One region of the Brevundimonas sp. TSRC1-1 genome, then DNA from elsewhere that is predicted to be linked to it. Evidence: riboswitches for the same ligand, from Rfam matches in the RefSeq annotation. Region 1 holds a riboswitch; the other holds the start of a gene.

Region 1 (4,198 bases):
CGATTTCGCGCCGATGGCGGCGAGCATCGCCGTGCGGTCGTCGGGCGTCAGGGGGAGGTAGCGCATGTTCTATTCCGCTCATCCCGGCGAAAGCCGGGACCCAGTGTTTTGGGCGATCGGTCGCGTCGATCTAAAGAAGAGCCGCTCATCCCACGCACCCTGCCTCGCGAAAGAACTGGGTCCCGGCTTTCGCCGGGATGAGCGGATGAAGTCAAAGCGTCTTCAGGAACTCGTCGTAGGCGGCCTGGTCCATCAGGGCGTCCAGCTCCGAGGCGTCCGACACCTTGATCTTGGCGAACCAGCCGTCGCCTTCCGGGGCGGCGTTGACGGTTTCCGGGGCGGTCGACAGGGCGTCATTGGCCTCGACCACTTCGCCCGAGACGGGGGCGTAGACGTCCGAGGCGGCCTTGACGCTCTCGACCACGGCGAAGCTGGCGCCCTTGGCGACGGTCTTGCCGACCTCAGGCGTTTCCACGAACACCACGTCGCCCAGGGCGTCGGCGGCGTGCTTCGAGATGCCCACGGTGGCGATGTCGCCGTCCAGGCTGACCCACTCGTGATCCTTGGTGAACTTCATAATCTGATCCTCAGACGGTCTTCGGTTTGCGGTAATAGCGTTGCGCCACGAAGGGCATGGCGACGATTTCGGCGGCGGCGGACTTGCCGCGCACGACGACCTTCAACTCCGTACCCAGCGCGGCATAGGCCGGCGGCACGAAGCCCATGGCGATGTTCTTGCCCAGCGTAGGGGAGGGGCCGCCCGAGGTGACCTTGCCGATGACGTTCCCGTCAGCGTCGGCGATCTCGGCGCCTTCACGGGCCGGGGCGCCTTCCTTGACGATCAGGCCGATGCGGACGCGCGAAGGACCGTCGGCCAGTTCCTTCAGGATCCGCTCGGCGCCGTTGAAATCCGCGCGCTCCTTGCGCGACTTGGACAGGGCGAAAGTCAGCGCCCCTTCGACCGGCGAGGTCGTCGGGTCGATGTCATGGCCGTGCAGCGGCAGGCCGGCTTCCAGGCGCAGGCTGTCGCGGGCGCCCAGGCCGATCGGCTTGACGCGGGCGTCCTCCAGGATGGTGTTCCAGACGCGCTCGGCCTGGTCCGCCGGCACCGAAATCTCATAGCCGTCCTCGCCGGTATAGCCCGAACGCGAGACATAGCAGTCGACGCCGAACAGCATCAGCCGGGCGCATTCCATGAAGCCCATCTCGGCCAGGAGCGGCTCGTACGCCGACATGACTTCGGCGGCTTCCGGTCCCTGGATGGCGATCAGGGCGCGGTCCAGCACCGTCAGTTTGGCGTCGCCTTCCAGGTTCGCGTCCCAGAAGGCGAAATCCTCGTCCTTGTTGCCGGCGTTGACGACGACGAACAGGCCGTCGTGATCCGGGCGGCCGGCCATCAGGTCGTCGATGATCCCGCCGTCCTTGTTCAGCAGCAGCGAATACTTCTGCTTGCCGGCCTTCAGGATTTCATAGTCGCCGGGCACGAACCGCTCGAACTGGGCGGTCGCGTCCTCGCCGGTGATCTTGCACTGGCCCATGTGCGACACGTCGAACAAGCCGGCGTGTTCGCGGGTCCAGCGGTGCTCAGCCAGGACGCCCTCATACTGGACTGGCATGTCATAGCCGCCGAAGCCCACCATCCGGGCCCCCAGGGCGCGGTGCGCGGCGTTCAGGGGCGTCGTTTTAAGAAGGGGGGTCTTCAGGGCTTGGTCGGTCATGGTTCAGGCTTTCACGGTCGCGTTTGGTGGCGGAGCTCCGCCGTCTTCGCGCCCCCGCTGTCCTGAAGCCTGAGAGATTCCGGCGGTCAGACCGCCTTGCTCCGTCGGCGCGCCCTGATCCCGAGAAGGGGGCGACTTTCCAGCGTCCGTATGCTGTCGCGGTCCGTTTGCCTGAGCGTTTCCGGGGCGGTTGCGCCTTCGGCGTCGGGGGCCGGCCTGCCGGTCCCGAACTCTCCCGCGAGAGCATCCGACCTAAGCCACCGACTCCGGGCCCAAGTCAAGCGTCGGCGGCTTTCGGAGGCCGTCCGGCGGCGTCATTGTCGCCGTTCGCATCGCCTGTTGTTGCGTCGCCCTTGCCCTCGCGCCGTTGGCCCGCCAAGAACGGGAACCGCCTCAGCCGCACCGGACCGACCGCATGACCGCCGACCGCACCCGTCTCGACGCCCATATCGCCGCGCTCGACGCGCCCGAGGGTCTGAAAGCGGTGCTGACCGTCGTCGCCGCCACCTGCGCCGACATCAGCAAGGTCGTCGCCGGCGGCGCCCTGGCCGGGGCTCTGGGCGCCTCGGGCCAGATCAATGTCCAGGACGAGGAGCAGAAGAAGCTCGACGTCATGACCAACGACATGCTGACCGACGCCCTTCTGGCCTGTCCCGCCGTCGCCGGCGTCGCCTCGGAGGAGATGGACGAGGTCCAGCCGGCGTCCCATTCGACCGGCGAATATCTGGCCCTGTTCGACCCGCTGGACGGCTCGTCCAACATCGACATCAACGCCATGGTCGGCACCATCGTCTCGGTGCTGAAGTCCGCCACGGCTTCGCCGACCGAGGCCGACTTCATGCAGCCGGGCCGCAACCAGGTCGCGGCCCTCTATGCCCTCTACGGTCCCCAGACCATGCTGGTCCTGACGACCGGCGCCGGCGTGAAGGGCTTCACCTTGTCGAACGACGGCGACTGGATCCTGACCCACGACGACATCGCCATCTCGCCGGACACCAAGGAGTTCGCCATCAACATGTCGAACCTGCGCCACTGGTCCGCGCCGGTGCAGACCTACATCGGCGACCTGCTGAAGGGCGACGAAGGCCCGCGCGGCAAGAACTTCAACATGCGCTGGGTCGCCGCCATGGTCGCCGACGTCCACCGCATCCTGATGCGCGGCGGCGTCTTCCTCTACCCGTGGGACAAGCGCGAGCCGACCAAGCCCGGCAAGCTGCGCCTGATGTACGAGGGCAATCCCATGGCCTTCCTGGTCGAACAGGCCGGGGGCAAGGCGACGACGGACGGGGTGCAGCCCATCCTGGACGTCCAGCCCGAGCATCTGCACCAGCGTATCCCGGTCGCCCTGGGCTCGGCCAACGAGATCGACGCCTACGCGGGCATGTGATGCAGATCGGTCCGACTGACGTCCTCCTGGTCATCGACCCGCAGAACGACTTCTGCGAGGGCGGTTCTCTGGCGGTCGCGGGCGGGGCGGGGATCATGCCGCTGATCAACCGGCTGGCCGAACGGTTCTCCCGCGTGGTCGTGACCCAGGACTGGCACACGCCGGACCAGATCAGCTTCGCCTCCAATCACTCCGGCGCGGCCCCCTTCACCGAGATCGAGGTCGCCTACGGCCGCCAGATGCTGTGGCCGGATCACTGTATCCAGGGTTCGCCCGGCGCCGACTTCCATCCCGACGTCGCGCCCACGGTGCGCAAGGCCCTGGCCGTGATCCGCAAGGGCTACAACCCGGCGGTCGATTCCTACTCCGGCTTCTTCGAGAACGACCATCGCACCCCGACGGGCCTGGCCGGCCTGCTGCGCGACCTGGGCGTGAGCCGGGTCTTCCTCGCGGGCCTGGCCTTCGACTACTGCGTCCGCTTCACCGCCGAGGATGCGGTGCGCGAAGGCTTCGAGGCCGTGGTCATCTCCGACGCCAGCCGCGCGATCGCGCTGCACAGCGAGGCGGCGGCGAAGGACAGTTTCCGGGCGCTGGGGGTGGTGGAGAGTGGGGCGGCGAGCGTCCTCGCCTAAACCCCTCTTTCGTCATCCTCCGGCGAGCGCAGCGAGACCGGGGGACCCAGCGGCGCGCGTGAGCGCGAACCTGTCGCGGACGAGGTGTTCAAACATCGAGCGGTGGAAGCATCGCCTTCGGCGCCGCTGGGTCCCCCGGTCTGCGCCGCGAAGACGCGGCTTGCCGGAGGATGACGAAAGAAGAGGCGTCAGCCCGCCTTCGCGTAGGCCTCCACCTCCGCCAGATACGCCGCCTTCTCCGCCTCGCCCAGGAACGACCCCTCGAAACTGTTCCGCGCCAGCAGCGTCACCTGATCCCGCGTCAGCCCCACCGCCGCCGCCAGCCGGCTGTAGTTGTCGTTCACATAGCCGCCGAAATAGGACGGATCGTCCGAGTTCAGGGTGACGTGCAGGCCCCGGCGCAGCATCTCCGGCACGGGGTGATCCTTCAGGTCATTCACCACGCACAGTTTCAGGTTCGA
Region 2 (4,198 bases), on a different contig from region 1:
CGGGCAGGCCGGGCGAGGCTCATGGATCGAGGCGATACCCGCGGCCACGGATATTGGTCACGGCCGGTCCATCCGGCTGAAGCTTGCGTCGCAAACGGCCGACGTGAATTTCCAGCGCATTGAGCGACGGCGCCTCGTCCTGAGGAAAGACCTCGGCGGCCAGCAGGTCGCGGTCCACCACCTGTCCAGGTCGGGACGCCAGGACGCGCAGGGCCGCCCATTCGCGGGGGCGCAGGGCGAGGTCGCGGTCGTTGACGTGGGCGCGCCCGGTGCGCCAGTCGCAGAAGAGGGTTCCGACCACGACCGCGCCGGCGGCCTGTCCCTGGCGTCGACGCACGATGGCGCGGAGACGTGCGACCAACTCCGATGGGGCGAACGGCTTGACCAGATAGTCGTCGGCCCCGAGGTCAAGGCCCGCGACCCGGTCGCTGAGGGCGTCACGCGCCGTCAGCATGAGAACCGGGGTCGATGATCCCTGCAGCCTCAGGGTTCTCAGCACTTCGAAGCCGTCGATGTCGGGAAGGCCGATGTCCAGGATGGCGGCGTCGAAGACCTCTGAGCTTTCGAGGCGCAAGGCCTGTTCGCCGCTGTCGATGCATCTCGCCTCGAAACCTGCCTCATGCAGAGTGGCTTCGAGCGAATGCCGTAGCGCCTTGTCATCTTCGACAACGAGTATTCTCATGGCGAGGCGAGGGGGCGACGGATCATGGATGACACAATAACCAGAAAGCGGGGCCGGTGAAGACGGATCGGCGAGATCTGCTCGTAGGCCTGGCGGGGGGCCTGGCGGGCGGGCTGGCGGGAGGGGCGGCGGTGTTAAGCGCCGCCGGTTGTTCGTCGGAGCCTGAGGGCGCGGGCACGGCGCCGCGGGTGCGTTGGCTGGCCCGCCGCGAGGGGGCGCTTCACATCCTCACCAACACCAGTTTGATGGGGCCGGTGCTGGAGGCCTTTCGTCGTCGCTGGCCTGAGATCAGGGTACGTCTGGACGACAAAAACTCCACTCGGATCGCCGAGGAGGTTCGGGGGCTCGCGGCTGCGGGCCAGGAGGGGCCGGACCTGGTCTGGAGCACGGCGATGGACGTGCAGGTCAAGCTGATCAACGACGGCTATGCTCAAGCCTACCGGTCGCCGCATCGTGCGGCCATGCCGGACGGTTCGGTATGGCGCGACCAGGGCTATGGCCTGACGGCCGAGCCGATCGTGTTCGCCTATAATCGACGCCGGCTCACGACCGATGTCGTGCCCCGCAGTCATGCGGATCTGCTTCGGTTGCTCAAGACCCGCCCCGAGGTCTTTGACGGTCGTGTCACCCTCTACGACGCCGAACGGAGCGGCGTGGCCCTGATGCAGCTTTCGGCGGACGTGCAGATCTATCCTGAAGCCTGGTCGTTGATGGAGGCGCTGGGCGCGCAGCGTCCGCGGCTGGACACCTCCGGGCGGAGAATGATGAGTCAAATCGCCGATGGGCGGATGGCGTTCGCCTATAATATGAACCAGTCGTACGGCGCGTCATGGGTCGCGCGCGCGCCGGAGATCGGATTGATCACGCCTGAGGACTATCATCTGTCCGTTTCACGCGTGGCCTTCATCCCGCGCAACGCCGCCCACCCGAATGCGGCGCGGCTGTTTCTGGACTTCCTTCTCTCGCGTGAAGGCCAGCGGGTGATCGGAGCCCTGGGCGTTCGACCGGTCCGCGACGATGTCGATGCGCCTGTCCGTCCCGCCGCGCCAGGCGTTCGGCCGGTTCGGGTGGGACCCGCCCTGCTGGCCAATCTGGATCAGGCGCGTCGCGCGACTCTGCTCACCCGGTGGAGGGAAGCGATGCGTCACGGCGTCAGAGCGCCGGCGGATCCGGCTGCTCCCTGACCGTTCCTGTGGATAAGTCCATTAAGTCCGAAGCCTCCCTTTCTGTCACGACGCCGTCATGCGGACGCCCGTCGCTTGCAACATGGGGTCTTGATCTGGTCCGTCTGGTTCGTGCCGGCACGATAAAACCATGTATTTTGTTTTGAGCGCAAAATAACTGCTGTATTTGTCGATTTGACAGGGCGGTCTGGGTTGATCTTACTCACCCCAGCAAGGCGGGAGAGATCGGCTCCGGCCGACGCCGAAGGCGCAACCGCCCCGGAAACGCTCAGGCAAACGGACCGTCTTGCTGAAGGAACGCTGGAGAGAAGGCCGGATCCGGGGGATGCGGTCTCGCCGAAGGAGAAAGGGTCGGCGACGACCCGAAACTCTCAGGCCCAATGACAGCGGGGGCGAACGGACGCCGAAGAGCGTCAGTCGCATTGGGCATCCCTGGGGAGGGGCGTCGTCGCCATGAGGAATCTCGCTTTGTCTCGTCTTAATCGTCACTTGACCCATTATTGCAGCGCCATCGCCCTGCTGGCCTGCGCCACGGCGGTCCAAGCCCAGGAGACGGAGGGCTCTCCGGAAACCGCCGCGGTCGACGATATCGTCGTCACCGCCTCGCGCATTGATCGCGCCGGCTTCGAAGCGCCGACGCCGACCATCCACCTGACCGCTGAGGATCTGTCGGTGGGCGCGCGCCCCAATATCGCGGCCGCGCTGAACGACATGCCCCAGTTCCGCGCCACCACCTCGGCCCAGACGACCGGCACCAACACCGGCGCGGGCAATGCGCCGGTGGACCTGCGGGGGCTGGGCATCAACCGGACCCTGGTCCTGATCGACGGACGCCGGGTGTCGAGCGAGAACGACCTGAACGCGGTGCCGTCGGTCCTGGTCAAGAGCGTCGACGTGGTCACCGGCGGCGCCTCCGCCGCCTGGGGATCGGGCGCCGTGGCCGGCGTCGTCAACATCGGCATCGACCGCTATTTCACCGGCGGCAAGCTGGGCGCCGAATACGGCATCTCGTCCTATGACGACGCCGAGCAGGAACGGTTCGAAGGCGCCTGGGGCACGGACTTCGCCGGCGGTCGCGGCCATTTCGTCGTCGGCGGCGAATATCTCGACAACGAAGGCGTCATCCCGAAGGCCTCGCGCCCAAATATCGGCCGCTGGGCTACGGTCAACGGCGCGCAGACGCCGGACGTCGGATTCGCCAACGCGGCCTATGGCGGTCTGATCATGTCGGGTGTGAACCGCGGCATGGTGTTCAACCCGGACGGCTCCTTGCGTCCGTTCGACTATGGCACGGTCAGCGGCACGAATTCGATCGGCGGCGAAGGTCCGTCGAACGACGATCTGAGCCCGCTGGTCACGCCGCAGAGGCGTTACACGGGTCTGGCCAGCGCCGTCTACGAGATCAACGACAGGCTGCGGGTCACGGCTGATGTCCGTCATTCGCGCATGTGGAACAACTATGTCTGGTTCGGCGACCATGATCGCGGCGACCTGACCATCGGCATCGACAACGCCTTCCTGTCTTCCACGATCAAGCAGCAGATGGCGGCCGCCGGCCAGACGTCCTTCACCTTCGGTCGTTTCAACTCCGATCTGTCCTATTCGACGATCGACTTCGAGCGGGTGACCACCCAGGCGACCCTGGCCGTGGATGGCGAGTTCGGCGAGAACTGGCGCTGGGGCGCCTATTACAGCCACGGTGAATTCGAGAACAACATCGACACGCCTGGCTTCCTGCTGAAGACCCAGTTCGCCAACGCCGTCGATTCCGTCATCAATCCATCGACCGGCCAGGCCGTCTGCCGCGTGACCCTGACCAACGCCAACTCCGGCTGCGTGCCGATCAATCTGTTCGGCCTCGGGGCCCCGTCGCAGGAAGCCATCGACTATGTCACCGGCACCCCGCAGCAGCGCGCAACGACCAAGCTGGACGTGGCCGGGATCAGCCTGCGCGGCGAGCCCTTCAGCCTGCCGGCGGGCGACGTCTCGATCGCCGTCGGTCTTGAGGCCCGCAAGGAGCAGACCGACCAGCGCGTCGGCGAACTGGATGCTGCGAAGGCCTTCAAGACCTTCAGCTTCTCGGCCATGTCCGGAGAGTTCAGCGTCAAGGAGGCTTTCGGCGAAATCCTGGTTCCCGTCGTCCGCGACCTGCCGGTTCTGAACGACCTGCAGTTCAACGCCGCCGCGCGTATCTCCGACTACGACACCACCGGTTCGATCTGGTCGTGGAAGGTCGGGGCGACGAACGAGTTCTTCCAGGGCTTCCGGGGCCGGGTGACCCAGTCGCGCGACATCCGTTCGGCCAACCTGTCTGAACTGTTCACGACGACCA

What was found. Region 1 has a riboswitch for glycine ahead of gcvT (glycine cleavage system aminomethyltransferase GcvT). Riboswitches for the same ligand answer to the same signal wherever they lie in the genome.
Region 2: another riboswitch for glycine. It lies ahead of ACP7CK_RS14835 (TonB-dependent receptor domain-containing protein); the one in region 1 lies ahead of gcvT (glycine cleavage system aminomethyltransferase GcvT).

Annotation. Positions count from the first base shown of each region.
Region 1 is NZ_JAFCXI010000003.1:633,485-637,682, reverse strand. Features, by position in the region: gene gcvPA (aminomethyl-transferring glycine dehydrogenase subunit GcvPA) at 1-66, opposite strand, end outside; gene gcvH (glycine cleavage system protein GcvH) at 212-577, opposite strand; gene gcvT (glycine cleavage system aminomethyltransferase GcvT) at 588-1,718, opposite strand; glycine riboswitch at 1,774-1,863, opposite strand; glycine riboswitch at 1,868-1,966, opposite strand; gene ACP7CK_RS13235 (class 1 fructose-bisphosphatase) at 2,134-3,105, shown strand; gene pncA (bifunctional nicotinamidase/pyrazinamidase) at 3,105-3,737, shown strand; gene ACP7CK_RS13225 (adenosine deaminase) at 3,926-4,198, opposite strand, start outside.
Region 2 is NZ_JAFCXI010000004.1:256,068-260,265, forward strand. Features, by position in the region: gene ACP7CK_RS14820 (sensor histidine kinase N-terminal domain-containing protein) at 1-23, opposite strand, end outside; gene ACP7CK_RS14825 (response regulator transcription factor) at 20-682, opposite strand; gene ACP7CK_RS14830 (ABC transporter substrate-binding protein) at 739-1,866, shown strand; glycine riboswitch at 2,073-2,160, shown strand; gene ACP7CK_RS14835 (TonB-dependent receptor domain-containing protein) at 2,356-4,198, shown strand, end outside.